DNA from 2 places in the Clostridium sp. CTA-7 genome. Region 1 is predicted to be linked to the other one. Evidence: predicted binding sites of a transcription regulator. Region 1 holds the regulator's gene; the other holds the start of a gene.

Region 1 (17,163 bases):
TCTATCATTTATTGAATCTCTAATTACTTTAACAACTTGTATTATTAAAGTAGGTATAAATGCTAATAAGTAAATATATCCAATTTGTGTACCTGTTAAATTAGCAACTTCAAATAAGTTTTCTAAGAATGGAACAAATAGTACACAGTTTAATAATACTAATCCTATACCAAATGCCATCCAACTATATCTATTTGAAAATAATCCAATTGAAAATATTGATCTATCTCCTCTACAATTAAATCCATGGAATAATCTTGCTAAACAAAGTGTTGCAAAAGCCATTGTAGATGCAACATATTTATCTGTTCTTAATCCAATATAAAAGGCGATTAAAGTAAATATTGCAATAACTAATCCTTCGCTTGCTATTTCATATATAAAATCTTTTGATAATATAGATGAATTTCTTGATCTAGGTTTTTCTTTTAATAAATCCTTTTGTGATTTTTCCATTCCTATTGCAATAGCAGGTAAACTATCTGTTAAAAGGTTTATAAATAATAAATGTACTGCTGCAAATGGCATTGGTAAAGCCATTAATGAAGTATATAAAACAGATAATATACCAGATGCGTTACCTGATAGTAAGAATTTAATAGAATTTTTTATATTCTTATATATATTTCTACCATTAGCTACAGATTTAACTATTGTAGCAAAGTTATCATCTGTTAATATTACAGAAGCTGCATCTTTAGATACTTCTGTACCTGTAATTCCCATTGCAATTCCAATATCGGCTTGTTTAAGAGCGGGAGCATCATTAACCCCATCTCCAGTCATTGCAACTATTTGATTCTTTTCTTGCCATGCTCTAACTATTCGTATCTTATGTTCAGGAGAAACTCTTGCATAAACTGAAATTTTCTCTATGTTATTTTTTAATTCTTCATCTGACATTTTATCAAGTTCTATTCCTTCAATAGCTCTATCGCCATCTTTGAAAATCCCTATTTGTTTTGCAATAGCAGATGCTGTAATCTTATGGTCTCCCGTAATCATAACAGGTTTTATTCCAGCAGTGATACAATCCTTAACGGCTTCAGCAGATTCTTCTCTTGGAGGATCTATCATCGAAATAAGACCTATAAATGTATAATTATTTTCATCATCTAATGTTAATTCTTGAGAAGATTCAAATTCTCTATAAGCAAATGCTAAAACTCTTAATCCACTTTGAGATAATTGTTTATTTGAATTAATTATATTTTGTTTATCCTCATAAGTAATTTCTCTTACACCTTCAGAAGTTTTAATAGTTTTAACTCTATCTAATAATACATCAAAAGCACCTTTAGTAAACATTAAGTACTTATCATTAAAGTGATGAAGTGTGCTCATAAGCTTTCTATCAGAATCAAAAGGTAATTCAGATAATCTAGCATAAGATTTTCTTATAGACAGTTCGTCCAATGATAATTTATGACCTAAGTTAACAAGAGCTACTTCGGTAGGGTCTCCAATTTCAACGCCTTCTTTAGAAGTAGAGTCATTACATAAAATTGAACTATTAATTAAATAATTTGAAACTTCGTCATTTAAATCTATTTCTTCACCATCAATTAATTTATTATCAATATAAACTTTTTTTACAGTCATTTTATTTTGAGTAAGAGTACCTGTTTTATCAGAACAGATTACAGATACTGAACCTAAGCCTTCAACAGCTCTAAGTTTTTTAATAATAGCATTTTCTTTAGCCATCTTTTGAGTTCCTAAGGCTAGTACAATTGTAACTATAGAACTTAACGCTTCAGGTATAGCAGCAACAGCTAAGGCAACAGCAAACATAAGAGAATCTAACATATCAGTGCCCCTATAAAGACTAAGACCAAAAACTAAAGCACAGATTATTAATATTCCTATAGCTAATTTTTTACTAAAATCATCTAAGCTAGCTTGTAATGGAGTTTGTTTTTCTTGAGTTTCTTCCATTAAGTGAGCTATTTTACCTATTTCAGTATTCATTCCAGTTCCAGTTATAACAACTAAAGCCCTACCATAAGTAACTAAAGAGCCAGAGAAAACCATATTTTTTTGATCCCCTAAAGCTATTTCTTCCTTTTCAATTAAATCAACAAATTTATTTACACTTTCAGATTCTCCAGTTAAGGAACTTTCATTAACTTGAAGAGAGAAGTTTTCAATTATTCTACCATCTGCAACGACCATATCTCCAGCTTCTAATATTAAAATATCTCCTGGAACAATTTCCTTAGATTGAATCTCAACCTTCTTGCCAGATCTATAAACTTTTGCAGAAGGGGAAGAAAGTGCTTTTAAACTATCTAATGACTGTTCTGCTTTAAAATGTTGAACTGTACCTAATATAGCATTTAAAATTATAACAGCAAAAATAACTAAAGTACTTTCAACATTGCCTGTAGCCATTGATATAATAGCAGCTACAATTAATATTATTACAAGTAAATCCTTAAATTGGCTTAAAAAAACCTGTAGCATAGTTTGTTTTTTCTTTTCAGTTAATTGGTTGTACCCGAATTTCTCTAAATTTTCTTTTACTTGATTTTCACTTAAACCACTTTTAGATACATTAAACTGTTTTAACACTTCTTCATATGGCTTAGAAAAAAATTTTTCCATAATAATTCCTCCAAACTATTTAGTATTAATATTTTGTGTTTTTATATAAAAATTAGCCTAGAAATATATGAGCCTATAAACAAAAAGAGACTCTTAATACAATTTTCAAGTTATGAAAAACTGTATTAAAAGTCTCGTAACCAAATTGGTATATAACACCAGACCGTAAGGTCGCGAATGTTGACGTTATATTTTTTACTACTCCCTCTTAATGGAAATATTAAATTATAGACTAATTTTAAACTTATTTTAGAAAAATGTCAATACATAAAATTTGTCTAAAGAGGGGATACTAAATAGAAAAAACTTTTATAAATATTAAAAATTTCACAAAATAAAAATAAATAGCATAGAATGTATTATAGTATTACATGGAGTTGAAAGTTATTGATATACGGGCTAATATTAGCAGGAGGAAAAGGAACTAGACTTTATCCTTTGTCAAGGTCAAGTAAGCCTAAACAATTTTTGAAGGTTATAAATAACAAAAGTTTTTTACAAAATACTGTAGATAGAATAACTCCTTTAATTAAGAAGGAAAATATTTATGTGGTTACTAATAAAGGTTATGAGGATAAAATAAAAACAGAATTAAATAGCATAAACGCAAATAATATTTTCACAGAACCACAAAATAAAGAAACAGCGACTTGTATAGGTCTATCAGCTGTTAAGCTTTTAAAAAAAGATGGGGATGCTGTTATGGTTGTTTTACCCTCAGATCACCATATAGAATCTGAGAAGGTTTATATAGAAACATTATCACAAGCTGTGGATATTGCAAATAAGAGAAGAGGAATAGTAACCCTTGGAATAACACCAACTAGAGCGGAAACAGGTTATGGATATATTGAAATGGGGCAAAGAATACAATCAGAGATACCCACTTATAAAGTAGCCAGGTTTACAGAAAAGCCTAATATAGAAGTTGCAAAAGACTTTTTATTAAAAGGAACTTATTTATGGAACTCTGGGATGTTTGTATTTAGAGCAGATGTAATATTAAGAGAGATAGAAAAATATTTACCTCAATTATATAAATCATTAATGGAAATATACAAACACATTGGCGAAGAGGATGAAGAAGAAGTTATAAATGAACAATATCCTTTAATAGATGGAATATCAATAGACTTTGGAATTATGCAAAAAACTAGAAAAGCTTTTGTAATAAAAAGTGATTTTATATGGGATGATATAGGAAGCTTTTCGGCTTTAAGCAGATATTTAGAAGAAGAGAAAAGTAATAAAATAAGTAATAATGTATATCTTCAAGATAGTGAGAATTGTGCTATCTTTGGAGATAAAAATTTAATAATTGGCTTGGGAATAAAGGATTTAGTTATAGTTGATTCTGGAGATGTAATATTAATAATGGATAAAAATAAAGATCAAGAAATAAAACATTTATTGGGTGACTTAACCAATAGGCCAGAATATGAAGACTATATTTAAGTTGAGAAAGTAAGTAAGATTTTTAGTAATCTTAATTATAATAAAATATTTATATGATAAAATTTTTATATGCAATTTATTATGATAGATTATTAAAAATAGAGAGGATAGATTATATCTTCTCTATTTTTATTTTTTAATACTTAAATATAGAATAGACATATTATGTTAAATTTATGGTAAAATATACATATAGTAGTTATGTTTAATTAAGGGATTAAACTTCTGTATTGGAGTAAGTATTCATTGTAAAGTGTGTGGTTATATTTGTAAGTTCTTTGAAGGAATAAGCTATATAACTAGAGATTTTAAAACTGTAAGTTTATTCATAGAGTATTGTTTATAAAATCAAATTGATATTAAATAAATGGGAGGAATTTATTATGTTAAAAAAATTAGCTTCGGATGCTTTAGGACTAAGTGATATTGGAAAGATAATTGATAAGAAAGATTTTAATAGGGTAGATGCAGATGATTATATAATGCATGAAGATGGTGAACAAATCTTCTTTCTCATAAAATCAAGGACAGATGAATATTGCTTTACAAATTTAGCTCTTATACATGTAGATGGAACTTCTGCTGTAAGTAAGAAAAGGCTCGTAACAAGATATGATTATTATAAGAACCCTATTAGTAGAGTATCAATAGAAACTGCTGGAACTATAGATTTAGATTGCGAAATTAAATTTATTATTGGAGAAATTACTTTTTCTATAGATGTAGATAGAAATCAAGTAGAGCAATTAAAAGATTTATACAAATCATTAGTTAAAATTGGACATATAATAGAAGAAAATCAAATTATGTTAGAAAAATCTGAAGAAACATTAAATATAGCAGCAAATGCTTTTGCTTCAAGCAAGGTAGTTGAAGGAGATGCAGCAGTTATATTTAAAAATATAAATGAATATGCATTTAACTGGACTAGGATAAGTAGAGAAACATATGTAAGAAAAGATTTTACAGATGTATTTAAAAACTATATTAATAACTAATAATATTTTATATATTAACATAAAATTATATTGAATAAAGAAAACATGGGTAGAGGAACATTTAATAATTCTCTACCTTTTTATATTTAAGAAATAAATAAAAGTTTAATTTTAATTCTGAATTTTAGCTTAATATTAAAGTTAGAAATTTAAAATACAAATTTTTTATTGTATAATTTAAATAAAAAATTAAGGAGATAAAAAATGGGAGTAGAGAAAAAAAGAGAGTTTATTATAAATACTATATACTTAATAATAGTTGGAGCAATAATATACATTACTATTAAATATGGGCTTGGATGGTTTATGCCTTTTGTTATAGGGTTTGGGATAGCATTTATATTAAAGCCGCTAATTAATTTCATATCAAGTAAGTTTAGAATAAATAGAAAGTTAGTAGCTGGAATAACAGTTCTAATTTTTTATGCAACTGTTGGTGCACTTTTTGCTTTACTTGTTGTTAAATTGTTTGTAGCTTTAAAATCAGTATTTATTAGTTTGCCTAATATTTATTTAACCAATATAGAACCAGCTGTATATGATTTACTTGATGGAATAGAGGTTTTAATAGCAAAACTTGATCCTGCATTAGTACAGGGAATTAATGATATAACTTCCTCACTTGTTGAGTCATTAGGAAGTATAATTACTAACATATCATCAGGAGTTGTTAAATTTGTATCTTCTACAGTATCATCAGTTCCAACATTTTTTATTATAGTTATATTATCTATCATTTCATCATTCTTTTGTGCAATGGACTATACAAATATTACAAGTTTCATAACTAGGCAATTTCCAGATAAGGTTTCTAGCATAATATTAGATGTTAAGGATTATATAGTAGGAACTTTATTTAAACTTATAAAGGCATACGCAATAATCATAAGTATAACTTTTATTGAATTATCAATAGGGCTGTCTATTTTAAAAGTAGAGAGTGCTATAACAATAGCAGCATTAATAGCATTAGTAGATATACTTCCAGTGCTGGGAACAGGTGGAGTAGTGATACCTTGGGTTATAATAGAAGCTATTAAAGGAAATTTTGGATTAGCAATAGGACTTGCAATATTATATGTAACTATTACTGTAATAAGAAATATATTAGAGCCAAAGATTGTTGGTCAGCAAGTAGGATTGCATCCTTTAGTAATGTTAGTATGTATGTTTATGGGAGCTAAAATATTTGGATTCCTTGGATTATTTATTTTACCAATTATAGTTATTATTTTAAAAAATTTAAATGATAGTGGGAAAATACATATATTTAAATAAATTGAATAAAAATTAAATTAACTGATACTTTAAAATTGGAGAAACATATGGAAATTGAATTTTATGAAAAAAATACAATAGAAAATGAAAAGTTACTTTATGCAATAATAGTTTCTAGGTATAGAGATAAATGGGTTTATGTAAAACATAAAAAAAGAAAAACTTGGGAAATACCAGCAGGGCATAGAGAAGTTGGAGAAGATATAAATTTTACTGCTAAAAGGGAGTTAATAGAAGAAACAGGAGCAGAAGAATTTAAAATAACATATATAAATGATTATTCTTTAATAATAGAAGGAGAAAAAAGTTTTGCTTCTTTATTCTACGCAGAAATAAAATCTTTAGGAGAATTACCAAATTTTGAAATAGGAGAAGTTAAGTTATTTGAAGAAGAACCAAAAGAATTAACATATCCTTCAATACAGCCTTTATTAATTAAAAGAATAAAAGAAATAAAGAAAATTAAATAAAAATATTAACAAAACATGAATATAAAATTATTATATTTAATAAAGAGAATTAAAAGTTAATATGATAATAAATGGAGATATAAACAAAAAAACATATTTGTTTTTTATCATCTATAGTATTATTATAAAGATATAAAAATAAAAGCGAGGTGAGGCAATTATGATGATGAATACTCACAAAGCTTTAGCACAACAATTTATAAACAATGTTGAAGAAGATAAAGTTTTTATAATAAATGATGGTCATTTTATTTGGGGAAATTTAAAACCTGATTCTGTATCAAAATATAAGTTTAAAAAACATTATATTGATGAAAGTTTTGAAATGATTGTAAAAAAAATAGAATTTTTATCTTCTCTAACTTTAGATGATATCTATACTAGATATTCACCTAATAAGTTTAATCAGGAATTAGGAGTTGTATGTCACTTTTTATGTGATTATTTCTGTATTCCACATTTTCAAAGATGGGAATTTAAAAGTGCTAATGCTATGAAAGAACATGTAGTATATGAAAATGAATTAAATAAATTTACAAAGAATTATACTATTAAAAAAGATATAAATTTACATTTGACTTCAGAAGAAATAAGAAAATATATAATGAAGCTACAGGAAGAATATAATGGAAAATCCTCATATGAAAAAGATCTAATTTATGCTAGTCATATTTGCAGTACTGTTGTAAATATGGTTTTGAATGAAGTTGTTTTAAATCAAAAATTAAAAGAGCATATTGCATTGGTAATATAGAGAGCTGTAAAGCTCTCTTTTTTAGGTTTAGGCGAGTATAAAAGCAAGTTTTGAAAATATGATTAAATATGTCCACTTTTTTACAAAAGATTTTTATTTAAAGTTGACACATTTAATAAGAATAGCATATAATATCATTAAATAAACATATGAACAATTGTTCATATGAGTTTGGAGGGGAATTATGGAAGAAAATAAATTGGAAAGTTGTAATTGTACTATAATTCATAAAGATGTAGTTGAAAAAGTAAAAGGTTCTATACCAAATGAAGAAACTTTATATGATTTAGCTGATTTATTTAAGGCTTTCAGCGATTCTACAAGAATAAAAATATTATGTGCTTTATTTCAAGAAGAGTTATGTGTATGCGATTTAGCTGCTTTATTAAATATGACTCAATCAGCGATTTCACATCAGCTTAGAGTATTAAAATCAAATAGATTAGTTAAGTTTAGAAGAGCTGGAAAAGTAATATATTATTCATTAGCAGATGATCATATTGAGCATATATTTAATGAAGGATTTAAGCATATTATTGAATAAGAAAGTGGGGATAGAAATGAGTAGTAATGAAATAAAATTGATTTTATCTGGATTAACTTGTGCAAATTGTGCAAATAAAATTGAAACTAGAGTTAATAACTTAAATGGAGTTAAAGAAGCCAATTTGAATTTTACAACTTCAAACTTGATTATAGAATTAAATGGAGATATATCAAGAGAAGAGGTAATAGAAGAAACAAAATCAATAATTAAAAAGCTAGAGCCAGAAGTTAAGGTATTTGATAAAAATGATAATAATAACATTACTGAAAATGTTAATAGATGTACAAGTAGTTGCTGTTCTATAGAAAGTGATAGTGATAAAGAAAATCATAATCATGGGAAGGAACATTCTCATACCCATTTAAGAGGAGAAGATCATGGACATTCTCATGATGATTCACACGGACACTCTCATGATCATTCACATGGAGGAAAAGTTGGTATAAAGGAGAATATTAGATTAATAATAGGTGCAATAATATATATAGTTGCTATCATTTCAAAAGAGGCTTCAATGATATCAATAATACTTTTTGCTCTTAGTTATGTTTTAATTGGAGGAGAAGTAGTTTTAACAGCTATAAAAAATATATTCAGAGGAGAAGTATTTGATGAAAACTTCTTAATGACAGTTGCTACTTTAGGAGCCTTCTTTGTAGGTGACTTTAAAGAAGGGGTAGCAGTTATGTTATTTTATGAAATAGGAGAGGTATTCCAATCTTATGCAGTAAATAGATCTAGAAAATCAATAACATCTCTTATGAATATAAGAGCTGAATATGCTAATATTTTAGTAGATGGAAAAGAAGAAAAAGTTAAACCAGAAACAGTCAATATAGATGATATAATAGTTATTAAGCCAGGTGAAAGAGTACCTTTAGATGGTGTTGTATTAGATGGAACAAGCTTTGTAGATACATCAGCACTTACTGGTGAATCAGTTCCAAGGGAAGTTTCTGTGGGAGAAGATATTCTAGCAGGATTTATAAATACAAATGGTGTTTTAAAAGTTAAGGTATCTAAAAACTTTAAAGAATCAACAGTATCAAGAATTTTAGAATTAGTGGAAAATGCATCTAATAAAAAAGCACCAACTGAAAAGTTTATAACTAAATTTGCAAGAGTATATACTCCAATAGTTGTATTTTCAGCTTTAGCGTTGGCTATAATACCTCCATTAGTTATAAAGGATGCAAGTTTTTCAGATTGGATTTATAGAGCTTTAATATTCTTAGTTGTATCTTGTCCTTGTGCATTAGTAGTTTCTATTCCTCTTGGATTATTTGCAGGGATTGGAGGAGCATCTAAAAAAGGTATATTAGTTAAGGGTGGAAATTACCTAGAAGCTCTTAAAGATGTTAATACAGTTGTTTTTGATAAAACAGGAACTTTAACTAAAGGAGTTTTTAAGGTAACAGAAATAAATAATAATATTTCAAAAGAAGAATTAATAGAGGTTGCGGCTATAGCAGAAAGCTTATCAAATCATCCAATAGCTCAATCTATTATAAAGGAATATGGAAAAGATATAAAAAATCAAGAGTTAAGTGATTATGAAGAAATATCAGGACATGGAATTAAAGCCTTAATTAACGGAGCAGAAGTTTTAGTAGGTAACTATAAACTGATGGAAAAGTTTAATATAAGTTATACTGATATAGCATCAATTGGAACAATAGTTCATATTGCTATAAATAATGAATATAAAGGTAATATAGTTATATCCGATGAAATAAAAGAAGGTGCTAAGAAAGCCATAGAAGGCTTGAAGGAAGTTGGGGTTTCTCAAACCGTTATGTTAACAGGTGATAATAAATCCGTGGCAGAAAAGGTAGCATCACTAGTAGGCGTTGATAAGGTATTTTCAGAATTATTACCAGGAGATAAGGTTGAAAAGGTAGAAGGTTTAATAAAAGATAATTCAACTCAAGGAAAAGTTATATTTGTTGGAGATGGAATAAATGATGCACCAGTTTTAGCAAGAGCTGATATAGGAGTTGCTATGGGAGGAATAGGTTCAGATGCAGCTATTGAAGCCGCAGATGTAGTTTTAATGAAAGACGATCCAGAAGCTTTAGTTACAGCCATTAAAGTTGCAAGAAAGACAAATAAAGTTTTATGGCAAAATATAATATTCTCATTAGGAGTAAAAGTATTAGTATTGATTTTAAGTGCTTTTGGAGTAGCAACAATGTGGGAAGCAGTATTTGCAGATGTAGGAGTAACTTTAATAGCAGTTCTAAATTCAACTAGATGTTTAAAATAATTTTATAACTATTTTATTGACAAATTTCATCATATTAAATATAATGAATTAGGTTGAAAATTTTCAGGCGTAAGGGAAGCATACAAGATCATTATCTTGTTTACAAAGCTTTGAGAAGCTTTGTATAAATTTGAGACTTATGTATAACGGATCTGCTACGTTATACATAAGTCTATTTTTTATAACTAAATATAATTAAATTAATTTTTATTGGAAAATATTTTATTAAATGTTTATTAAGTATATAATCTATTTTTAGATTTTAAGAAAAATAAAAGAAAATTTTGAAACTTTGTTAAATACGTAACTCAAGTTGTTTTAAAATTTTAATAAAAGTGTTAAAATATATATTATAAATTTGGTAATAATAAAGTTTTAATATATGAAAATAAATTTGATTAGGAGAATGAAGGTTATGGATAAGAAAAAGAATATTTCTATGGCTGTAATTAAAAGACTGCCAAAATATCATAGATACTTACAAGAGTTGTTAAGAAATGATGTAGATAGAATTTCTTCAAAAGAGTTAGGAGAAAAGATAGGCTTTACAGCGTCACAAATACGCCAAGACTTAAATTGTTTTGGAGACTTTGGCCAACAGGGCTATGGATATAATGTAAAAGATTTATATAATCAAATAAGCCTAATATTGGGATTAAATAAAGAATACAAAGGAATCATAGTTGGAGCAGGAAATATAGGTCAGGCAATAGCAAATTACAGTAGATTTTCTCAAATAGGGTTAACTATAGAAGCTATATTTGATGCAAATCCTAAGCTTATTGGAATGAAAATAAGAGATATAGAAATACAAGATATTGATAACTTAAAATATTATTTAGGAGATAACAGTATAGATATAGGAATAATTTGTGTTCCTAGAATAAATGCACAAAAGGTTAGTGATACTTTAGTAGAAGGTGGAGTAACAGGCGTATGGAATTTTGCTCCAGTTGATTTATCTGTACCTGAAGAAGTTACAGTTGAAAATGTTCATTTATCAGAAAGTTTACTAACATTAATATATTTACTTCATGATAAAGATGAAAGTAAGTAGTTACATTAAAAAATTGCCTAAAATTAGAAATATTTATTGCAAAAGAAAATTTAAGAGTTTATAATAATAATTGAAGCGGGGGCTTCAATTATTTTTTTTATTAATTGTTACAAGATTAACAAATGGTTTATTTATTAAACATATAGATTATTAAAGAATTTTTGATATGTTTAGTTAAATATGTCACATTAAAGGGTATAAAGTATAGGTTTGAGAAGCTTATATAATTAAAGATTAATGAAAAATTGAATAATTTTATATAAGTATAGTTAAAGGGAGGACTTTATTATGGAGTTAAAGAATGTAATTCTTGAAAAAGAGGGAAATCTAGCTATTGTTACAATTAATAGACCTAAAGCTTTAAATGCTTTAAATTCAGGGACTTTAAAAGATTTAGATGCAGTTTTAGATGATTTAGAAAATGATCAAAATATTTACTGTGTCATACTAACAGGATCTGGGGAAAAAGCTTTTGTTGCTGGAGCAGATATTTCTGAAATGAAGGACTTAACTGAAGATGAAGGAAGAGAATTTGGTCTTTTAGGAAACAGAGTTTTCAGAAGATTAGAAAAATTAGATAAGCCTGTTATTGCGGCTATATCAGGATTTGCTTTAGGTGGTGGATGTGAATTAGCTATGGCTTGTGATATAAGAATAGCTTCAGAAAAGGCTAGATTTGCTCAACCAGAGGTTGGTCTTGGAATAACACCAGGATTTGGAGGAACTCAAAGATTACCAAGATTAGTTGGTGAAGGAAAGGCCAAAGAGCTTATTTATACTTGTGCGACTGTAAAGGCAGATGAAGCTTTAAAAATAGGTTTAGTTAATAAAGTTGTAGCATTAGAAAGTTTAATGGAAGAAGCTAAAAATATGGCAAAGACTATAATAGCAAATGCTCCTATAGCAGTAAGGCTATGTAAAGATGCTATAAATAGGGGGATGCAAGTAGATATAGATAAAGCTATAAAAATTGAAGCCGAAGATTTTGGTAAATGCTTTTCTACAGAAGATCAAAAAGAGGGCATGGAAGCATTTATGGAAAAGAGAGCCAAAAATTTTTCTAACAAATAGTCAGAAAAAATAAAATATAAAAAAAATTCAAATTAAAATAATTAAAAATATTTAAATTAAGTAAATTCATATAATTAAAAAAGGTTCAATATCAAGGAGGTATATTAAATGAATTTTCAATTAACTAGAGAGCAAGAATTAGTGAGACAAATGGCTAGAGAATTCACTATAAATGAAGTAAAACCAATTGCTGCTGAAATTGATGAAACTGAAAGATTTCCAATGGAAAACGTTGAAAAAATGGCCAAGCTTGGAATGTTAGGAATTCCTTTTTCTAAAGAGTACGGTGGAGCAGGTGGAGACACGCTTTCTTATATATTAACTGTAGAGGAGCTATCAAAGGCTTGTGGAACTACAGGGGTTATAGTGTCTGCCCACACTTCTCTTTGTGCATCTTTAATAGAGCAGTTTGGAACTAAAGATCAAAAAGAAAGGTATTTAAAAGATCTTGCAACAGGTAAAAAACTTGGTGCTTTTGGTTTAACAGAACCAGGAGCAGGTACAGATGCGGCAGGTCAACAAACAGTAGCAGTATTAGATGGAGATAATTATATATTAAACGGATCAAAAATATTTATAACTAATGGAGGAGTAGCAGAAACATTTATAATATTTGCTATGACAGATAGAAGTAAAGGAACAAAGGGAATATCAGCATTTATAGTTGAAAAGGATTTTCCAGGATTCTCAATAGGAAAGAAAGAAGAAAAACTAGGAATTAGAGCTTCTTCAACAACAGAATTAGTTATGAGTAATTGTATTGTTCCAAAGGAGAACTTAATTGGACAAGAAGGTAAAGGCTTTGGTATAGCTATGAAAACTCTAGATGGAGGAAGAATAGGTATAGCAGCTCAAGCTTTAGGAATAGCAGAAGGAGCATTTGACGAAGCAGTTGCTTATATGAAGGAAAGAAAACAATTTGGAAGACCATTAGCAGCATTCCAAGGTTTACAATGGATGATTGCAGAAATGGATACAAAAATAGAAGCTGCAAGACACTTAGTTTATAAAGCAGCATGCTTAAAGGATGCTAAACTTCCATATTCAGTAGAAGCAGCAAGAGCTAAACTTTATGCAGCAGAAGTTGCTATGGATGTAACAACTAAGGCTGTTCAAATATTCGGTGGATACGGATATACTAGGGAATATCCAGTTGAAAGAATGATGAGAGATGCTAAGATAACTGAAATCTATGAAGGAACATCAGAAGTTCAAAAAATGGTTATTTCAGGAAATGCATTAAGATAATAAGGGAGGATTTATAGATGAATATAGTAGTTTGTTTAAAACAAGTTCCAGATACAACAGCTGTTAAGATTGATCCAAAAACAGGAACACTTATAAGAGATGGAGTTCCATCAATAATAAATCCAGAGGATAAACATGCTTTAGAAGAAGCATTAACAATAAAAGACAATACAGGAGCGAAAGTTACAGTAATAAGTATGGGACCTCCTCAAGCACAAAATGCTTTAAGAGAAGCTTTATGTATGGGAGCTGATGAAGCTATTCTTATAACTGATAGGGCTTTTGCGGGAGCAGATACATTAGCAACTTCAAAGGCTTTAGCAGGAGCTTTAAAAAAGTTAGAGTATGATATAGTATTTGCAGGAAGACAAGCAATCGATGGAGATACTGCTCAAGTAGGTCCAGAAATTGCAGAGCATTTAAATATACCTCAAGTAACATATGTTCAAGATGTTAAAGTAGAAGAAGATGGATTATTAGTAAATAGAGCATTAGAAGATGGGTATGAATTAATAAAAGTTAAGGCACCAGTTCTTTTAACAGCTATAAAGGAATTAAATGAGCCAAGATATATGAATGTTAAGTATATCTTTGACACAGCTAATAAGGAAATAAAGATTTGGTCAGCTGATGATATAGATGTGAATAAAGATGAATTAGGACTTAAAGGATCGCCGACTAAGGTTAAAAAGAGTATGACTAAAGAAGCTAAAGGAGCTGGAGAAATAATAAATGAAGTTCCACAAGAAGCTGTAAAGCATGTATTAGGAAAATTAAAGGAAAAGCACTATATCTAAGATATATGGGAGGTAAAAAATATGAGTATGGCAGATTACAATGGAGTTTGGGTATTTGCTGAGCAAAGAGAAGGGGAACTTCAAAAGGTTTCTCTAGAATTATTAGGTGAAGGTAGAATGATTGCTGATAAGTTAGGAGTAAAACTAACAGCATTGCTATTAGGAGATAAAGTTAATGGATTAGCAGACACATTAGGAAGACATGGAGCAGATGAGGTTATCGTTGCTGAAAATGAGTTATTAAAGCATTATACAACTGATGGATACACAAAAGTTATTTGCGATATAGCTAATGAAAGAAAACCAGGAATATTATTTATAGGAGCTACTTTCATTGGAAGAGATTTAGGGCCTAGAGTAGCAGCTAGATTATCAACAGGATTAACAGCAGACTGTACAGTTTTGGATGTTGATGTTGAAAAAGCAGATTTACTAGCTACAAGACCAGCTTTTGGTGGAAACTTAATGGCAACAATAGCTTGCCCTGATCATAGACCACAAATGGCTACAGTAAGACCAGGAGTGTTCTCAAAGCTTCCAGATGAAGATAGAGAGTTTACTGTAGAAAATGTTGAAGTTAAGCTAGAAGAAGCAGATATTAGAACTAAAATAGTTGAAATTGTAAAGGAAGCTAAGGATATAGTTGATATAAGTGAAGCTAACTTTATAGTAGCTGGAGGTAGAGGAGTTGGTTCTAAGGAAAACTTTGCTATACTAGAAGAATTAGCAGAAGCCTTAGGAGGAACTGTTGCAGGATCAAGAGCAGCTGTGGAAAATGGTTGGATAGAAAGAGATTATCAAGTTGGTCAAACAGGTAAAACAGTAAGACCAAATATATATATAGCATGTGGTATTTCAGGAGCAATACAACACGTTGCAGGTATGCAAGACTCTGACATGATAATAGCTATAAATAAAGATTCATCAGCTCCAATAATGAAGTCAGCAGACTATGGAATAGTTGGAGATTTATTAAAAGTTGTGCCAGAAATGACAGCACAAGTAAAAGAGTTAAAAGAAGAGAAATAGAATTAACATACAATAAATATAATTGACAATTAGCAATAGAAAATAGACAATTAAAGAGTAAATTTAATATTTATTAATTTAGTTTTTTTGAATTGTTAATTATTAATTGACAACTATCAATTATAAAGGGGTGTTTAGTAAAAATGGAAAAGATTTTTGTAATAGGCGCAGGAACAATGGGTGCTGGAATAGTTCAAGCTTTCGCTCAAAAAGGATATGAAGTTATAGTTAGAGATATCAAAGATGAATTTGTTGAAAGAGGAATAGCTGGAATAAATAAAGGCTTAAGCAAATTAGTTTCTAAGGGAAAAATGACTGAAGAAGATAAGGAAGCTATACTTTCAAGAATAACGGGAACTACTGATTTATCTCTTGCTGAGGATTGTGATTTAGTAATAGAAGCCGCAGTAGAAAATATGGAAATTAAAAAGAGTATATTTGCTGAACTAGATTCAATTTGTAAGGAATCAGCAATCTTAGCTTCTAATACTTCATCATTATCAATAACAGAAGTTGCATCAGCAACAAAAAGACCAGATAAAGTTATAGGAATGCACTTCTTTAATCCAGCTCCAGTAATGAAGCTAGTAGAAGTTATAAGAGGTATAGCTACATCTCAAGAAACTTTTGATGCTGTTAAAAATTTATCAGTTGCAATCGGAAAAGAGCCTGTAGAAGTTGCAGAAGCTCCAGGATTCGTAGTTAATAGAATACTTATTCCAATGATAAATGAAGCTACATTTATACTACAAGAAGGAATAGCTTCAGTTGAAGACATAGATACATCAATGAAATATGGAGCAAATCATCCAATGGGACCTTTAGCTTTAGGAGATCTTATAGGATTAGATGTTTGTCTAGCTATTATGGATGTTTTATATAATGAAACAGGAGACAGTAAATATAGAGCAAGTAGTCTTTTAAGAAAATATGTTAGAGCTGGATATCTTGGAAGAAAAACAGGAAAAGGATTCTATAACTATTAGAATTTAATAATAAAGAATTAAAACTAGTGAGAGAGTAAAGGAATAAATTCCTAAGCTCTTTCACTTTTTTTTATTTGATATATTGTATATAATATTAGAGGTTTATAATAGTTTAAAGTATAGTTTGTTATAAAATAATATTCATTTTATTGACATGTAGATTTTTATTGCATAGTATATAACTAGGAATAAATATATAATATAAATTGTTAGGTGAGGCTCCTATAAAGAAAAATGCTACTACCCAGAAAAATCTAGAGATTCCAATGGGTTAGCAAGAATCATCGCTAAGGTGATTTTTAATGTAGCTGACATTGTGTCTACGCTTTATAGTGCTAAAGCTCTACGATTATAAAGCTAATGTTATTAACTTTTGTCGTAGAGGGCAAAAGTTTTTTATTTTGAAGGGAGATGTTACTATGGACTCGTATCTGGGGACAAGGTATGAATTGAATAGATTTAGATATAAAAAAGATAGGAAAGTCTTAATAGTAGTACTCTCTATTGAAGGATTTTCTCCTATCTAAATTTAGGAGGAAAATTTATGAAATTAGATATGAATAAGGAAGAGTTAAGAAGATTTTTACTTCATGCTCCACA
Region 2 (17,163 bases), on a different contig from region 1:
CTACTTCTTCATCTAATATTACCTTATCAGTTAAGGTAGAGATATTGTCTTTGAATATTTCATAAGAAGAATGTAATATAAATAAAGCAACTATAAATGAAAATATAGTATCGATAATAGGTGGAAGTCCTAACTTTACAGCGAACAAAGCTATAAGTACTCCAATAGAAACAAAGATATCGCTTCTAGTATGAAGAGAATCTGCTATTAATAATTGACTATTAAGTTTAACTCCCTGTTTTCTTTCATAAAATGCAACACAAATATTAATAAATAATGTTACTAATACTATAATTAAACTTTCTATACTAACTTCTAATGCAGAAGGGTTAAATAGCTTGCTTATAGAAGATGTAATTACATTAAAAGATATAAATAAAAGCATAGTTCCAATAAACATACTAGCGATTGTCTCAAATTTTTTATGACCATAAGGGTGATCATTATCTTTAGGTTTTGATGCAAGAACAATTCCAATTATGCCAACAATATTTGAAGCACTATCCGAAATAGAGTGAAATCCATCGGCCATAACACTAGAACTATTTATAACTAATCCAACTAATATTTTTGAAGCTGCAACAAGTACATTAGCAATTAGCAATATTAGAAGTATAAATTTTACTTTTTCATAATTTGATTCTATAATCAATCGCTCCTTTACAAATAACCTATAATTTCATTTTATTCTTACAAATTTCAAAAGTTACAATGAGCTTCTATTATATAAAATGTAAAAAACATGACTAGAGAAATATGTTTTTAAAAGTAAATAGGGGAGAGAGGTATCAATTAATATACTTTGGTTAAACTAAGAGTAAAATTAATTAAGGTTGGTGTGTTTTTATGACTATGATAAACTTTACTATTTTTAATTTTCTACTATACTCAATTGTTGGATGGCTAATAGAAGGAATATATAGCTACATTATATGTGGTAAGTTTAAAAAAGAAGGATTTATGAAGGGGCCGTATAAGCCTATGTATGGTATTGCTTTTACAATTTTAGTATTGTTTAATAGATATCTTGATTTAAACTTATCAGAAACTCTTATAATATCTTTAATAGTTCCAACAACTGTTGAATTTATAAGTGGATATTTATTAAAAGAAATATTTAATAAACAATATTGGGATTATTCTAAATTGAAATATAATTATAAAGGATTAATAACATTAAGATTTTCCATATATTGGATGATTTTATGCTGCATTGGTATAAATTTAGTTCAACCAATTATAAATAGTATGTACTTAAGTTTAGAAAGATTTTTGAAAATATCAAATGTTATAGGTTTATTTATAATGTTACTTGATTTTATAATAACAGTTAAAATGCTTTATAGAACTCCCGTAATCCAAAGTTAAAATTCACATATTAAAATATCCAGTAACATAATAAATTTGAAGGTTGCTTAATTTTTATTATTTTTATATGATATAGATATAGAAATTTAATGAATAAGAAGGAGAAAGATATGTCATTTGAAAAATTAGATATTAAAGATACAGAAGTTAAAGAAGGTAGAAGTTGTATAATATTATGTAACTTCAATTCAAATGAAATAAAAACAATAGGTAATCTTGCTGGAATGTTAGGAATTAAAGATAAAATAACTTTAAATTATAAAAATGGAAATTCAATTTTGAAAGATGTACTAGAGGGTACTATATCAAATGATTCAGAAGATGGAATAAAAAATAAAGCTATAATATTTAATAATATTTCTGGTGCGAAGATGGGAATATTTATTGAAAATTTAAAGAAATTTAGAATTAATAATGTTTTAAAAGCAACTGTTACTGAAACATCAATTGATTGGACTGTAAATGTATTGTTAAAGAATCTAGTTGCTGAAAGAATAGCACTGAAAACAGGAAAAGACTTCAGTCATGATGAAGAGTAATATTCTAAGAGAGTGAGATAAAAATGGGTGTAAAGAGAGAAGTAGAATTACAGACAGTAATAGCAAGGTTTCTAAATCTTAAAAACTTAGGGTTAGATGAAGAAACTATAATTAAATTACTTGAAATAAATGAAGATGACTTAGAGGCAATAAAGATAAATTTAAATCATTAAATTTAAGGTGCTTCATATTAAAATTTATGATAATGTTTTTTTAGTATAGCTAGTGTAAAATTTAAAAAATATACTAGCTATTTTTGTGTAATATATTTAGTAATTACTATAGATATAAAGAGCATAGTTTCTTATTATACAATAACAAGGTATCAAAAAAGTAACTTATTTTATTATTCCAAATATTATGATATACTATCCAAAAGAGTAAAGGAGTGGTTAATTGAATTATTTTATCTTATTTTTGGAAGGGATAATAACTTTTATTTCTCCATGTATATTACCTATGTTACCTATATATATTTCTTACTTTATGGGAAGTAATGAAGATGATAAGGAGAATAAGGCTTTAATAAACTCAATAGGTTTTGTTATTGGATTTTCAATAATTTTTACTGTTTTAGGAGCAGCAGCAGGCACGTTTGGAGCTTTTATACAAAGATATATGAATGTCTTCAACATTGTTGCTGGAGGTTTGTTAGTTATATTTGGACTTAATTATATTGGATTATTTAAAATAGGTATATTAGAAAGAAGTTTTAAGTTAAGAACTAAGAGTGACTTAAATAATCTTAATTTAAGAAAATCAGTTTTATTTGGTGTAATTTTTGCAATAGGATGGACTCCATGTGTTGGAACTTTTTTAGGATCAGCTTTGATGATAGCTGCAAGTAGCCAGAATTCAATGGAAGGGATATTTATGTTACTTACATATAGCTTAGGCCTAGGAATCCCTTTTATAATATCAGCACTACTTATAGAGAGCTTAAAGGGAGCTTTTACTTTTATAAAGAGAAACTATAAAACTATAAATATTATTTCAGGAGTATTACTTATATTAATAGGTATTTTAATGATGACAGGATATTTAAATACTTTACTAGGATTACTTACATTTAATTAGGAGGTTTAAGGGTTTTGAATAATAAGAAAAGGTTAATAACCATAGTTATATCATTAGTTCTTTTATTGGTTATAGTTAAGCTTGGGTATAATTATTTATCAGAAGATGTTATGCCAGTTGAAACTATAGATAAAAAAGGAACTGAAGAAACTAAGAAAGCACCTGACATTGAAGTTTATAATGAAGCTGGAGAAACTATAAAATTATCAGACTACAAAGGAAAGAAACCAGTAATAATTAATATTTGGGCTAGTTGGTGTGGACCATGTAAATCAGAAATGCCATATTTTGAAAAAGCTATGAAAAAATATAGTGATGATGTTGAAATACTTATGATTAATCTAACTGATGGCCAAAGAGAAACTAAGGAAAAAGCTCTTAAGTATATAAAAGAGAATAATTTTGATATGAATATTTTATTTGATGAAAAATTAAGTGCTGCAAATGCATATAGAGTTAGAGGGATTCCGAGAACAATACTTATTGATATAGATGGAAATATAGTAGTTGATAAAGAAGGGGCAGTAACTGAAACAGAATTAAATAATTATATTAAAAAGCTTATAAAATAGTGACAAATAATAAATATATGTAAAAGTGTAAGATCAGGCAAAATTTTATGTGTCTGATCTTATATTTTTATAGTAATATAACATTATATAGTAGTTATTTTTAGATAGGAGGATGGTTTAGTGGATAGCAAAAAGTTAATGTCCTTAATAAAAAAGGAAGAAGGAGTAAAGCTAGATTTTAAATTAAAACTATCCTTACAATATGAAAGTAGCAAAAAGGAACTTGCAAAAGATGTTTGTGCAATTGCCAATTCTAGAGGTGGAAGAGGATATATAATAGTTGGCATTGAAGATAAAAGTAAGAAGGTTATTGGACTAAATGATATTGATATAATTAATGAAGAAAAGGTGCAACAAATAATTACATCAAGATGTGAACCACCAATTCCAGTGTCAGTAGACACAGTTGAAATATATGATAAAAAAATTTGTATAATAACTATATATTCAGGAGATCAAAAACCATATCAGATTAGGGAAAATGGAGCTTTTTATATAAGAAGAGGTTCTACAACTGATACTATGAGAAAACAGGAGTTAATTGAAGCTTTTGAAGAAAATTTAGATTTTTTTATGGAAACATCTATTATAATGAAAAGTAATATATCACTTTTAGATGAAAATTTACTTAAAAAATATTTTGAAAATAAGGGAATAGAGCTTAATGAAGAAAATAAAGAATTTCTTTTAGAAAATTCTAGAATAGCATATAGGGAAAAAGAAAGTGAAAAAATGAATTGTACTTTAGGTGGATTATTAATTTTTTCAAATCATAATAGCTTATGGCTACCTCAAAATATGATAAAGATAATAAATAAAGTAAATAAAAATGAAAATGAGGTTATAATAATTCAAGGAAGTATTCTGCAAATGGTAGATAAGTCAGAAACAATAATTTCTAATATATTGCCTAAGAATTATCCTAAATCAGCAATAGTGGAAGGGATAAAAAATGCAGTTTTGTATAGAGATTATTCATCAACTAATAGAATTATAGAGGTTAATATTGGATTTAAGACTATATCTATAATTAGTCCAGGAGCTTTAATAGAAAAAAATAGTTCAGATAAAGTATCAACTCATAGTAAAAGAAATATGTGGATTTATGAAAAGCTAATAACATTGGATAACAATAAAAGATTTTTAAATAATGGTGGGGGATTTTCTAGGATTAAAAAAGCCTTTTATGGAGTTGGAAAAGTAAAGCTAATAAACTCTATTGAAGATGACTACTTTAAAGTAGTATTACCCGGAACTAGTATGTATAGTTAAAAAATATTACTTCTTGAAATGTTAAAATAAATTATGTTATAATAATTATTATTAAATAATAATTTTATAATTATTAATAAGGAGAGTTTAATATGAATAATAGAGTAGAATTGATATATGAAAATAATGAATACAGTGTGAGTGTTAATGGATCAGTTGTAAATAAAGATAAGGATTTAGAAAATGCTTTTTCACAATTTAAACGTATTATAAGCAATAATAAAAGTGCAGAAGCAAAAGCATGGGATGATATAGTAGAAAAATTCCAAGGATTAAATAATGAAAGCTTAGATATTAACTATGAATTTAGAACAATGAGTTTTGGAGATATGAAATATTTCTATAATATGGGAAAAGTATTTTATATGGCAAATGGAACTATGATTCCGCTTATTGGAGGATATGAATTATTTAAGTTTACTATGAGAGTTGTTTCCGGTGGAGATGTACAAAAAGCTAATGCTTTTATAGAATTTTGCAGAGATGTAATGATGTCAAAAGTTAACTATAGAGTTACAGAGTCTAGTATAATAGTTTCAAGCGCAAGTTTTAATTATGGATCAGCAGAGTATAACTTTAATAGTGGAAAGATAAATAAAGGGGCTTCAATACAAAATGGAAGCTTTGAAGAATTTAAATCATATGTATTAAATATAATAAAAAATATATAAAAAGGATGAGAAAAATTTCTCATCCTTTTTATATCTAGGAAAGTATGAAAGATTAAAGTTTTGAAAATGTGAATAGATAATGTTTTTAGAAATTTAATTTGAAAAAATAGATTTGTTTTATACTGTCCTTACATTCAGTTTGGAAGTGGACATATGTAAGTTTACGTTGACTTTGAGCGGAGTGACGGAATAAGTAAACTTATATATGTTAATTTTTTTATTTGTTGTAAGCTATATATTAATGTATAATTATTGTGTAAAAATATTAAATAAAGTAAAACATAGAGGACTATATAAATGAATCTAGAAAAAAAGATTACAAAATTAACAATTGCTATATTTATAGCTGTTATATTTATTATAAGCATTTTTTCATTAGCTATAATAAATAAGAAAGTTTCTGAAACAATAGGAAAAAGTCTTACAGATACAGCTTTTGTTATAGCAGCGAATCCGATGATTCAAAAAGAGTTAGCAGATAAAGAAGACCCTACCAATCTTAAAGTACAAAACTTTGCTGAAAGAGTAAGATTAAAGACAGGCTTATTATTTATAACAATTATGGATAACGAAGGCGTACGATATTCTCATCCAATTCCGGATAATATAGGTAGAAAATTTTTAGGTGGAGATGAAAAATTAGCCTTAGAAAATGGTGAAACTTATATATCTGAAGGAGAAGGTCATTTAGGGAAATCTATTAGATCTTTTGTGCCAATTTACAAAGATGGGGTGCAAGTTGGAGTAGTATCTGTAGGGATTTTAAAGAGAGATTTAAAAGAAGAGGTTAGAGAATATGTTGTTGATTTAATACCAGTATTTATAGGTGTATTAATAGTAATAATATTTCTTGCAAGAAAGTTAGCACACAATATAAAAGAAGATATTTACGGATTAGAACCTGAAGAGATAGCTATTCAGCTTAGAGAAAAAGAATCTATTATAAATAATATAGAAGAAGGATTAATAGCATTAAATAGTTCAGGACATATAACAACAATAAACAATAAAGCATTGGAAATTTTAAAGATAAATTCAGATGAGGAAATAGATAATAAAATAATAAACTTATTATATGAAGTAATGTATAGAAGAAGTAGAATATTTAATAAGGAAATACGATTAGATAATAATATTATAGTTATGGGAAATTTCTATAGTATTATAGGAGAGTATGGTAAAGTTGTAGGAGCAATTGCTAGTCTTCAGGACTTTACAAAAGTGCATAATATGGCTGAAGAATTAACAGGTGTAAAGGAATTAACTTGGAACTTAAGAGCTCAAAATCATGAATTTATGAACAAATTACATACTATAGCAGGATTAATACAATTAGAGGAAAATGATAAAGCGTTAGAATATATATTTCAAACTACAGAGACAAGAGGAATAATTACAGATAGTTTAAGTAAAATAAAAGAACTATCATTACAAGGATTACTATTTTCAAAATATAATAAAGCTGATGAAATGAAAATAAAGTTCGAAATTGATGAAAACTCATATTTAAAAACTATTCCTAGCAATATTAGAATACAGGATATATTAACCATTATAGGAAATCTTATAGAGAATTCTATAGAAGAAGTAAAAGGAAAAGAGGGTGGATATGTGTATGTGGGAATTTTCCAAGAAGAAAAAATAAAAATAATAGTTAAAAATAATGGAAATAAGATTGAAGATGAAATAAAAGAAAAAATATTTAAAAGAGGATTTAGTACAAAGGGAGAGTTCAGAGGGCTTGGCTTATATAACATAAAAAATATTATAGATTCATTAAATGGACGTTTAAAGTTAACTTCAGATAAAATAACTAAATGGGAGGTTGAAATATAGTAATGACTAAGATAAAAGTTTTTATTATTGAAGATGATCCAATGGTAAAAGAAATAAATACAAGATTTTTAGAGAAGCTAGAAGGGTTTGAAGTAGTTGGAGAAGCAAGTAATATAAAAGAAGCTAAAGAGAAAATTGCTAAAAGTAAGGTTGATTTGATTTTACTAGATGTATTTCTACCAGATGGAAAAGGATTAGATTTGTTAAAATGGATTAGATTAAATGAAATTAATATGGATACAATACTAATTACAGCAGATAAATGCAAGGCTTCAGTAAACGAAGCCTTTAAATATGGAGCTGTAGACTATTTAATAAAACCATTTAAGTTTGAAAGATTTAAAGAAGCATTATCTAATTATAAAGATAGATTTTTTGAAATGAAAAATATAGATAATATAAATCAAGAATATATTGATCAGTACATATTAAAAATAAATAAAGATTATATTGAAGAGGAGGCAGAAGAAAGAGAATTATGTAAAGGATTAAGTTTAAAGACATATAACAAAATAATAGAATATATGAATGTTAAAAATAAAACTAAATTGACAGCAGAAGAAGTGGCGAAGGGAAGTGGACTTGCTAGGGTAACAGCAAGAAGATACTTAGAAAAAATGGTTGGAGAAGGAAAAGTAGATATAATTCAAGAATATGGTAAGATAGGAAGGCCTACAAACTTTTACATAATCAAAAAATAAGACCAAAAAGACCAAAATAAACAATAAGACCACAATATTGATTGATTATAAATTAACAAATATACTAAAGTTGTAAATATTTAAAGAATAATTAAGGATTAAGGGGAGAAATGTTAATGAAGAAGAAGACTTTAGCATTAATAATGTCAGCTTTAATATTAGTTCCAACAACTTTAGTTGGTTGTGGTGGAAAAAAAGAAACTGCTGACGTAGTAGTTATAGGAGCTGGTGGAGCAGGTTTATCTGCGGCAGTACAAGCTAAACAAGAGGGAGTAGAGAATGTTGTTGTTTTAGAAAAAATGCCTATAGTAGGAGGAAATACTAATAGAGCTACTGGTGGATTAAATGCAGCAGAAACTGAACAACAAAAATCAAAAGGCATAGAGGATTCTATTGAAACTATGTACAACGATACAATGAAGGGTGGATATGAAAAGAACAACCCTGAATTAGTTAAGAAACTATCTAATGAAGCTAAAGACTCAGTTAAATGGTTAACAGATTTAGGTGCAGACTTATCAGATGTTGGTAGAATGGCAGGAGCTACAAATTATAGAACACACAGACCAACAGGTGGAGCGGCAGTAGGAGCTCACTTAGTTGATACGTTAAAAGCATCTGCTGAAAAAGAAAAAGTTGATTTAAGATTATGGAATGAAGCTAAAGAAATAGTTGTAGATAAAGATGGTAATGTTTCAGGAGTTAAAGTAACAAATAAAGAAGGTAAAGAATATACAATAAATACAAAAGCTGTTGTTATAGCAGCTGGTGGTTTCTCAGCTAATCAAGAAATGGTAGTTAGCTATAAAGAAGATTTAAAAGGTTTTGCAACAACTAACCATACTGGAGCTACTGGGGACGGTATAGTTCTTGGAGAAAAACTTGGAGCAGACTTAGTAGATATGACAGAAATTCAAACACATCCAACAGTTGTCCCAGAAAAGGCTGTAATGGTTACAGAAGCAGTAAGAGGAAATGGTGCAATACTTATTAATAAAGATGGTAAGAGATTTACAAATGAATTATTTACAAGAGACGTTGTTTCTAAGGCTATATTAGAACAAAAAGATGGAGTAGCTTATCTTTTCTTTGATGAAGGATTAAGAAAGAGCTTAAAAGCAACAGAAGAATACTTTAATATGGGATTAGTTACAGAAGCAGATTCAGTAGCAGAATTAGCAGAAAAACTATCAATAGATAAAGATACAATGGTTCAAACAGTTAATAAATATAATGAATTTGCAGCAGCTAAAACTGATTCGGAATTCAAGAGAGAAGATCTTCCAAGACAATTAAATCAAGGTAAGGTATATGCAATACCTGTAACACCTGCTGTTCACCACACAATGGGTGGATTAAAAATAAATACAAATGCTGAAGTTGTAAATAAAGATGGAAATGTTATTAAAGGTTTATTTGCAGCAGGAGAAGTAACTGGTGGAGTACACGGTGGAAACAGATTAGGTGGAAATGCATTAGCAGATATAGTTACATTTGGTAGAACTGCTGGAAAGAATGCAGCTGCATATATAAAAAAATAGATAAATAACATTGTAGGAGGAAGAAGAATGAAGAAGTTAACTGCGATATTAGGAGCAATAGCATTGTCAGCAACAGTACTTGTTGGCTGTGGTGGCGGAAAATATAAAGATGGAACATATACAGGTGAAGGACAAGGAGCTTCTGGAGCAATAAAAGTAGAAGTTAAAGTTGCAAAAGGAAAGATATCAGAAATAAACTTAACAGAGCAACATGAAACTAAGACTTTAGTAGATGGTGTTAAAGACAACTTAGTTCCAGAAATAATAAAGAAACAAAGTACTGAAGGCGTTGAAGCTATATCAGGTGCAACTAATTCATCAAAAGGTGTATTAGAAGCTGTAAATAAAGCTTTAGAAGCAGCAGCTAAATAAAAAAAGCCCTTAGATTTTTATATATAGTAGGTGGATTTCATAAAATAGAATCTGCCTACTTTTTTATTTAAATTGTTTTAATTTATATCTTGCATATTTAAGGAAGAGATATTGAATTAATAATAAAATTTGTTGCTAGAATTTGTATATTTGAAATATAATATGTATATACTTTTTATTAAATATGATTAGGAGATAATTTATGAAGGATGGGTATGAAAGTTTTGAATCCGATTTTAATATTTTTAGTAACAAAATATCACTTTTAATGGAGTCAAGAAACAAAGAAGAAATAATAAATATAGTTAATGAAAAACATAAATCTGAAGTTATAGATGATGTTGATAAAGAGCATAAAAGAGATGATTTAATAATTTGGAATGCAGTATATACTAGAGAGATTATAAAAAATGGAATATCTAAAAAATATCTTCATCCAATTTATAATAAATTTTATAGGCAAATTAAAGAGGCTAATAGCATAAGTAGTTTACAAATTATTGAGACAAAAATGATAAATGAATATGTGGATTTACTAATAAATGATACGGAAATTACTGATAGCTTTACAGTTAATAAGCTTTTACAAGCTCTTCATTTAAATATTGAAAATCATACATCACTAGAATCAATATGTAATAATTTAAATATATCAGTAGGCTATGCATCAACTTGTTTTAAAAAATATAAGGGAATATCTATTATGAAGTATTTGAGAGAAATAAAGATTGAAAGATCAAAGACGTTACTGTTAAGTACAGAAAAAAGTATATTAGAAATAAGCATATTGTTAGGATTTCATGATCAAAGTCATTTTACTAATACCTTTAAAAAGATAGTAGGAATATCGCCATCAGAATTTAGAAATAAAAATTATTCAATATAAGTGGTAAATAATTGAATAAAAATAATTTTAATAATATAATTAGACTATGTTAGAGGAAAAATGTCTAACAGAGCATATAATTAAAAATAAGTATAAAAGGAGAGTAATTATGTCATTAGAATGGAGCTTAAAAGAGCTATATCCATCATTCACTTCAGATGAGTTTAGGTTAGACTTAAAAAGAGTGGATGAAGGAATAGAAGAAATTAAAACATTTGCTAAAAATACTGATCAAAAGTCAGATGATTTAATAAAATTAGAAGAGTTAATAAATAAGTTAGAAAGTATAAATTTACTTTTAAATAAAATAGGTGCTTATGCAAATTTAACTTTAAGCACTGACTCAAAAAATCCAGAAGGAAGAAAATATTTAGATGTTATAAATTCTAAATATAGTCTTTTAGCAGAACCATTAACTAAAATTTACAAATGGGTAGCAAATATAGATAATATAGATAGTTTAATTAATTCATCTAATTTATTAAAAGAGCATAAATTCTTTATAAAAGAAATAATAGAAAAAAATAAATACATGCTAAGTGAAAAAGAAGAAGCTATAATTGCTAAAATGAGAAATACAGGTTCAGATGCTTGGTTAAATTATAAGGATTTATTAATATCAACACATAAAGTTGATATTAATATTGATAATGAAGATAAATCATTACCATTAACAGTTGTATTAAACATGGCATATAGTCAAGATGCAGACTTAAGAAAAAAAGCTTATGAAGCAGAAATTAAGTCTTATGAAAAAATAGAAGATGGAGTAGCAGCAGCTTTAAATGGAATTAAAGGAGAAGTTTTAACTACTTCAGAGCTTAAAGGATATAAGTCACCTCTTCATATGACTTTAGAAGAGTCAAGAATGGATGAGGATATTTTAAATGCTATGCTTACGGCTATAAAAGAAAGTTTACCATCCTTTAGAAAATATTTAAAAAGAAAGGCTGAAATTTTAGGACATAAGAATGGATTACCATTTTATGACTTATACGCACCAGTTATAAATAAAGAAATGAAATTTTCTTACGAGCAAGGGAAGGCTTTTGTTGAAAAGAATTTTAGAAGCTTTAGTGAAAATTTAGCAGACTTTGTTATAAAAGCATTTAATAATAATTGGATAGATGTAATGCCTAAAGAAGGTAAAGTAGGTGGAGCATTCTGCGAAAGTATAAAAGATATAAATGAAAGTAGAATACTATTAAACTATGGTAATAGCTTTAGTGATGTTGTAACTATGGCACATGAGCTTGGACATGGATTTCATAGTCATTGCTTAAGAAATGAAACTGTATTAAATTCAGAATATCCAATGACTTTGGCAGAAACAGCATCTAATTTCTGTGAAATAATAGTTAAAAGAGGTGCAATAAAAGATGCAACTAAAGAAGAAGCTTTTGCTATTTTAGAAGCGGAAATATCAGATTGCAATCAAGTAATAGTTGATATATATTCAAGATTCTTATTTGAAAGTGAAATTTTTGAAAAAAGAAAAGAAAGTTCTCTTTCAGTAGAAGAAATTAATGATGTTATGATAAAAGCTCAAGAGGAAGCTTATGGAGATGGACTTGATAGTAACTTCTTGCATAAATATATGTGGACTTGGAAGCCACATTACTATTATGCTACAGCTAACTTCTATAACTTCCCATATGCATTTGGAAACTTATTTGCAAAAGGTTTATATGCTGAATATTTAAAAAGAGGTGAAATCTTTTGCAAGGAGTATGAAGAGTTATTAGCTGTCACAGGAAAAGAAAAAGTTTGTGATGTAACAAAAATAATGAATATAGATGTTCATAATGCTAACTTCTGGAGAAACTCTTTAAAACTTATAGAAGAAGATATAGAAAGATTTATTTTTTTAAGTTATGAAATAAATTAATAAAGAAAGGGTGTCAGCTTTTGCGACACCCTTTAAATTTATGTTAATTTAAGCTTATTCGAGTTAGTTCACTTATGTTTACTATTTTTATAGAATATTATATATTCTATTATAACATAACAGTATTTTTAAACAAAATAACATAAATTATATATATATTACTAAGTTACTATAATATTTTTATATTAATTTAGTTATATATGATAAAATTAACTTGAAATATTAAAGCTAGGAGGAGTAAATGTGAATTTAAATCAAGAACAAGCTTTAGTTGTAAATGAATTAGAAAAAAACATTTTATTACTTGCCTCTGCAGGTACCGGTAAAACTAATACTTTATCAAGTAGAATTTCCAATATTATAAATAGCAAAAAAGCAAAGGCATCAGAAATATTATGTATAACTTTTACTAATAAAGCATGTGCAGAAATGAGAGAACGTTTAGAAAAAGTCGTTAAAGAAGAAGCTAAAGATATTACTATAAGAACTTTTCATAGTTTTTGTTATGATTTAATTAAAAGTGATGCAAAAAAAAGAACGGATATATTTACTGACTTCATAGTTTTTGATGAAGAAGATTGTAGAGAAATAATAAAAGAATGTAATTATTATAACTATTCTGTTTTTAAATTACAGCAATTTATAGAGCTGATAAAAATAGAAAGAGCAAAGCTTAATTTATATAGTAATAATATTCTAGATGATTATAGTGAAACTATAAAAAATATATTCAAATATAAGGAAAGCAAAATAAATTCTATTTGTAGTGAGAAAGGTACTTTGAATAATGAAATGAAGTATTTTCTATTAGAAAAAGGCCATTTTTTAGTTAATTTATATAATTCATTGCTTTATAATAATCATGGATTAGATTTTACAGATTTAACTTCAAAGGCAAAGGAAATTTTAAGGGACGATAAACTTGTTTTAAATTTAAGAGAAAAATATAGATATATAAATATAGATGAAGTTCAAGACACAAGTACATTAGAATATTTTATAATTGAGAAGATATTTAAAGGAAATAACATCTTGCTTTGTGGAGATATGTTTCAAACTATTTATGGTTGGAGAGGTTCAGAACCATATAAAATATTAGAATACTTTAAGGAATCTTATAATCCAATTGAAATAGTGTTTTCTAAAAATTATAGATCAACAAAGAATATAACTAATGGTTCTTTAAGCTTTTTAAAGAATGCTTTTGAATCACAATATAAATCTATATATAGAAATGAAATATATTCAGAAGCAGAAGATAATGGAGAAAAAATACAATTAAAGATGTGTAATACTTTAAGAGAAGAAGCTAGATTTATATTTGAGGAAGTAAAATCTTTAAAAGAAAAAGACGAAGATATATCGAAGCTTTGTATCTTAAGTAGAGATAACAATTATAATATAAAATTAAGTAGAGAGCTAGGAAATATAATTGGCTATGAAGGAGCAGATTTTGAATTTATATTAGTAGATCAATTTAAGTTTTTTAGAAGGAAAGAAATAAAAGATATAATAGCTTTTTTAAAGCTTATTGCAAATAAATATGACAATGTTAGCTTAAAGAGAATAGTAAAAAGGCTTCCAACAGGTATTGGTGATAAAACCTTTCAAATTATTGAATCAAAAGAATATAGAGAGGTTGGAATTACTCTATCAGATTTTATAGATATAAATGCAAGAGTTTATGGTGAAAAGTATTCATTATTAATAAATGAATTTGCAAAAGATAGTATAATAGTTTTTGATGTTGAAAGCACAGGAACAGATGTAACAGAAGATGAAATAATTCAAATAGCAGCTATAAAAATCAATAAGTATGGAGAAGTTATTGATAGCTTTGAAAGGTTTTTAAAAAATAAAAAATCTGTAGCTTCATCATTTAATGTACATGGGTTTAGTGATGAATTTTTAAATGAAAAAGGTGAAGATAAGCAAAAGGTATTAAAAGAATTTTTGGAGTTTTCAAAAGATACTGTAGTAGTAGGACACAATGTTCAATATGATATAAATATTTTAACAAGTGAACTTTATAGAAATAATTTAGAAGAACATAAATTCAAAACTTTTTATGACACATTAGATATATACAGAAGATTTCATCCAAATTTAATTAATTATAAATTAGAAACATTAAGCAATATATTTGAAACTAGAAATAAACCAAGTCATGATGCTATGGACGATATACTGGCTACTAGTGATTTACTAGTTAGAGCCATAAATAATGATTTAATTCCGACGTCTATTAAAAGAATAAATTATATGTCTAAGCATTTAAAGGCATTTTCATATATTAGTGATAAGCTTAATGAATTATTTAAAGAAGTTGAATTTAAAAGACCGCAAGATATAATAGTAGAGATTATAAATAAATTTAATATAAAAACATTATATTCAGGAAGAGGTCTTGAAGCAGTTAAAGAAGGAAGAGAAAAGATAGAAAGACTTAGAGATTTTTATGTATTAGTAAGAGAATTGGATGATAATAAAAAAAGTAATAGAGATTCTTTATTAGATATAATTAAATTAACAGGTCTTTCTAATGGAGAGCTTGAAAATTTAATTATAAATAGAACTAATAAGAAGAGAATTCCAATTATAACTGTTCACCAATCTAAAGGGTTGGAATTTGATAGTGTGTTTATTGTTGGACTTCAAGAAAATACTTTTCCAGCCTATATGTCAATTAAATCAAATAATTTAGAAGAAGAAAAAAGAACCTTTTATGTAGCATTAACTAGAGCAAGAAAACATTTATATTTAGTAGCACATTTAAATGAAGATTACAATAGAAAAAATGAAACAAGTAGATTTCTTGAATATATAGATAGAGAGTATATAGAAACAGATAATAATTATTAAAAGATATTTATAGTTATTCGTATAGAGTTATAGTATAATAAAATATATTTTATAAAATACTGTGAGGGATGAAGAAAGATGAAATACAATTTAAACGTATATGAATTAGGACAATTATTAAGTAATATCACAAAAGAATACAAAGTTGAATTACTTTCTAAAATAAAGTTAAGTGGTGGATGGATGACTATGACTGGAAAGGTATCAGTAATAGCAGTTCCAGAAGATAAAATAGTTCTAAAAGGAAATAATATAATAACTTTAAATATACAAGATAATGAATGTGAAGGAAGTTTAATAAAAATTACAGGAGCTAAAAATAGTAAATTTGAAATAGATGTAGCACCAACTAAATATAAGGAATTTGGAGCTACAGGATTAAATTTAAATAAAGTTAAAATAAATGAAAATGAATGTAAGCTTAGAATAGGTGAAGACATGATTTTTACTATAAGAAATACTTCAGTTCAAAGTATATCAAATATAATTAATAATATATAGTTTTAAAGGAAAAAATCTATAAGATTTTTTCCTTTATTTTGTTAAGAAATAAAATTTTTAAAAGAGTAAAATCAATATAGACAGGCTGTTATGAGAATTGTATAATATATGCAGTTAAATATAAAAGAAGGGAAAAGAAATGGAAATAAATAATATACTTCAAGTAGCAGCTTACGCAGGGAAAATAATGTTAGAAAGTGGAGCAGAAGCTTATAGAGTTGAAGAAACTATGAATAAAATTTGTAATTCATTTGGAATAGAGGTAGCTGATAGTTATGCTACTCCAACAGTAATTATAGCGTCAGCTTCACATGAAGGAGAAATAAAATCACTTGTAGTTAGAATTTTAAATCGATCGGTAGATTTGCAAAAGATTCATAAGGTTAATGATTTAGCAAGAAATATATCAAAAAGTAATTTTACTGTAAAGGAATTGAAGATTAAACTTAAAGAAATAGAGGAAGAAAAGAGATATTCAAATAAGGTGACAATTTTATTTTCAGCAATAGGAGCCTTTGGGTTTGTTTTTTTATTTGGAGGATCTTTAAGAGATGCTATCGCAGCATTTTTAATAGGAATAGTAGTTAAACATTTTTCTATAAAGGGAGAAGGAATAGGATTAAATTCATTTTTTATAACAAGTATTTGTGCTGGAATTTTAGCTTTTTTAGCAATTATATCTATAAAAGTTGGGTTAGCATTTGATATAGACAAGGTTATAATAGGGTCTATAATGCTTTTAGTTCCAGGACTTGCAATTACTAATGCAATAAGAGATACTGTTGCAGGTGACTTAGTATCTGGGCTTGCACGAGGAGCAGAAGCATTTTTGACAGCTATAGCAGTTGCTATTGGTACTGGTGTAGTTTTAAGTTTTTGGATTAGAGTATTTGGAGGAGTATAAATATGATTATTGAAGTGTTATCTGCTTTTATCTCATCTTTTGCATTTGGAATAGTTTTTAATATTAAAGGTAAAAATTTATTTTTTTCAGCTTTATGTGGTGCATTAGGATGGTTTATATACAAGTTTTCAATAAAGGTGGGTGGTTCTGATACAACAGCTTTATTTTGGGCA

Evidence for each region. Region 1 encodes Rex, which represses fermentation and respiration genes when NADH is low (regulators of the CRP and FNR family bind a similar motif). Its sites were predicted from a motif close to ATTGTTAANNNNTTAACAAT; they were not measured.
Region 2: a site for Rex is predicted at 8,077-8,096, ahead of ACYUEX_RS10060 (flavocytochrome c). Genes of this name have one in related genera too.

Annotation. Positions count from the first base shown of each region.
Region 1 covers NZ_BAAAAV010000009.1:145,744-162,906, forward strand. The annotation lists gene ACYUEX_RS15980 (cation-translocating P-type ATPase) at 1-2,607, opposite strand, end outside; gene ACYUEX_RS15985 (mannose-1-phosphate guanylyltransferase) at 2,995-4,062, shown strand; gene ACYUEX_RS15990 (PH domain-containing protein) at 4,446-5,060, shown strand; gene ytvI (sporulation integral membrane protein YtvI) at 5,265-6,338, shown strand; gene ACYUEX_RS16000 (NUDIX hydrolase) at 6,386-6,808, shown strand; gene ACYUEX_RS16005 (zinc dependent phospholipase C family protein) at 6,969-7,562, shown strand; gene ACYUEX_RS16010 (ArsR/SmtB family transcription factor) at 7,747-8,106, shown strand; gene ACYUEX_RS16015 (heavy metal translocating P-type ATPase) at 8,123-10,375, shown strand; gene ACYUEX_RS16020 (redox-sensing transcriptional repressor Rex) at 10,791-11,432, shown strand; gene ACYUEX_RS16025 (short-chain-enoyl-CoA hydratase) at 11,721-12,503, shown strand; gene ACYUEX_RS16030 (acyl-CoA dehydrogenase) at 12,612-13,751, shown strand; gene ACYUEX_RS16035 (electron transfer flavoprotein subunit beta) at 13,769-14,548, shown strand; gene ACYUEX_RS16040 (electron transfer flavoprotein subunit alpha/FixB family protein) at 14,570-15,577, shown strand; gene ACYUEX_RS16045 (3-hydroxybutyryl-CoA dehydrogenase) at 15,721-16,563, shown strand; M-box (ykoK) riboswitch at 16,762-16,923, shown strand; gene mgtE (magnesium transporter) at 17,108-17,163, shown strand, end outside.
Region 2 covers NZ_BAAAAV010000004.1:260,993-278,155, reverse strand. The annotation lists gene ACYUEX_RS10110 (cation diffusion facilitator family transporter) at 1-652, opposite strand, end outside; gene ACYUEX_RS10105 (putative ABC transporter permease) at 847-1,368, shown strand; gene ACYUEX_RS10100 (DUF3783 domain-containing protein) at 1,479-1,907, shown strand; gene ACYUEX_RS10095 (hypothetical protein) at 1,931-2,080, shown strand; gene ACYUEX_RS10090 (cytochrome c biogenesis CcdA family protein) at 2,304-2,984, shown strand; gene ACYUEX_RS10085 (TlpA family protein disulfide reductase) at 2,999-3,556, shown strand; gene ACYUEX_RS10080 (AlbA family DNA-binding domain-containing protein) at 3,677-4,828, shown strand; gene ACYUEX_RS10075 (hypothetical protein) at 4,921-5,499, shown strand; gene ACYUEX_RS10070 (ATP-binding protein) at 5,797-7,335, shown strand; gene ACYUEX_RS10065 (response regulator) at 7,338-8,036, shown strand; gene ACYUEX_RS10060 (flavocytochrome c) at 8,153-9,577, shown strand; gene ACYUEX_RS10055 (FMN-binding protein) at 9,605-9,949, shown strand; gene ACYUEX_RS10050 (helix-turn-helix domain-containing protein) at 10,152-10,835, shown strand; gene ACYUEX_RS10045 (M3 family oligoendopeptidase) at 10,945-12,723, shown strand; gene ACYUEX_RS10040 (3'-5' exonuclease) at 12,967-15,585, shown strand; gene ACYUEX_RS10035 (UDP-N-acetylglucosamine pyrophosphorylase) at 15,664-16,086, shown strand; gene ACYUEX_RS10030 (threonine/serine exporter family protein) at 16,226-16,990, shown strand; gene ACYUEX_RS10025 (threonine/serine exporter family protein) at 16,993-17,163, shown strand, end outside.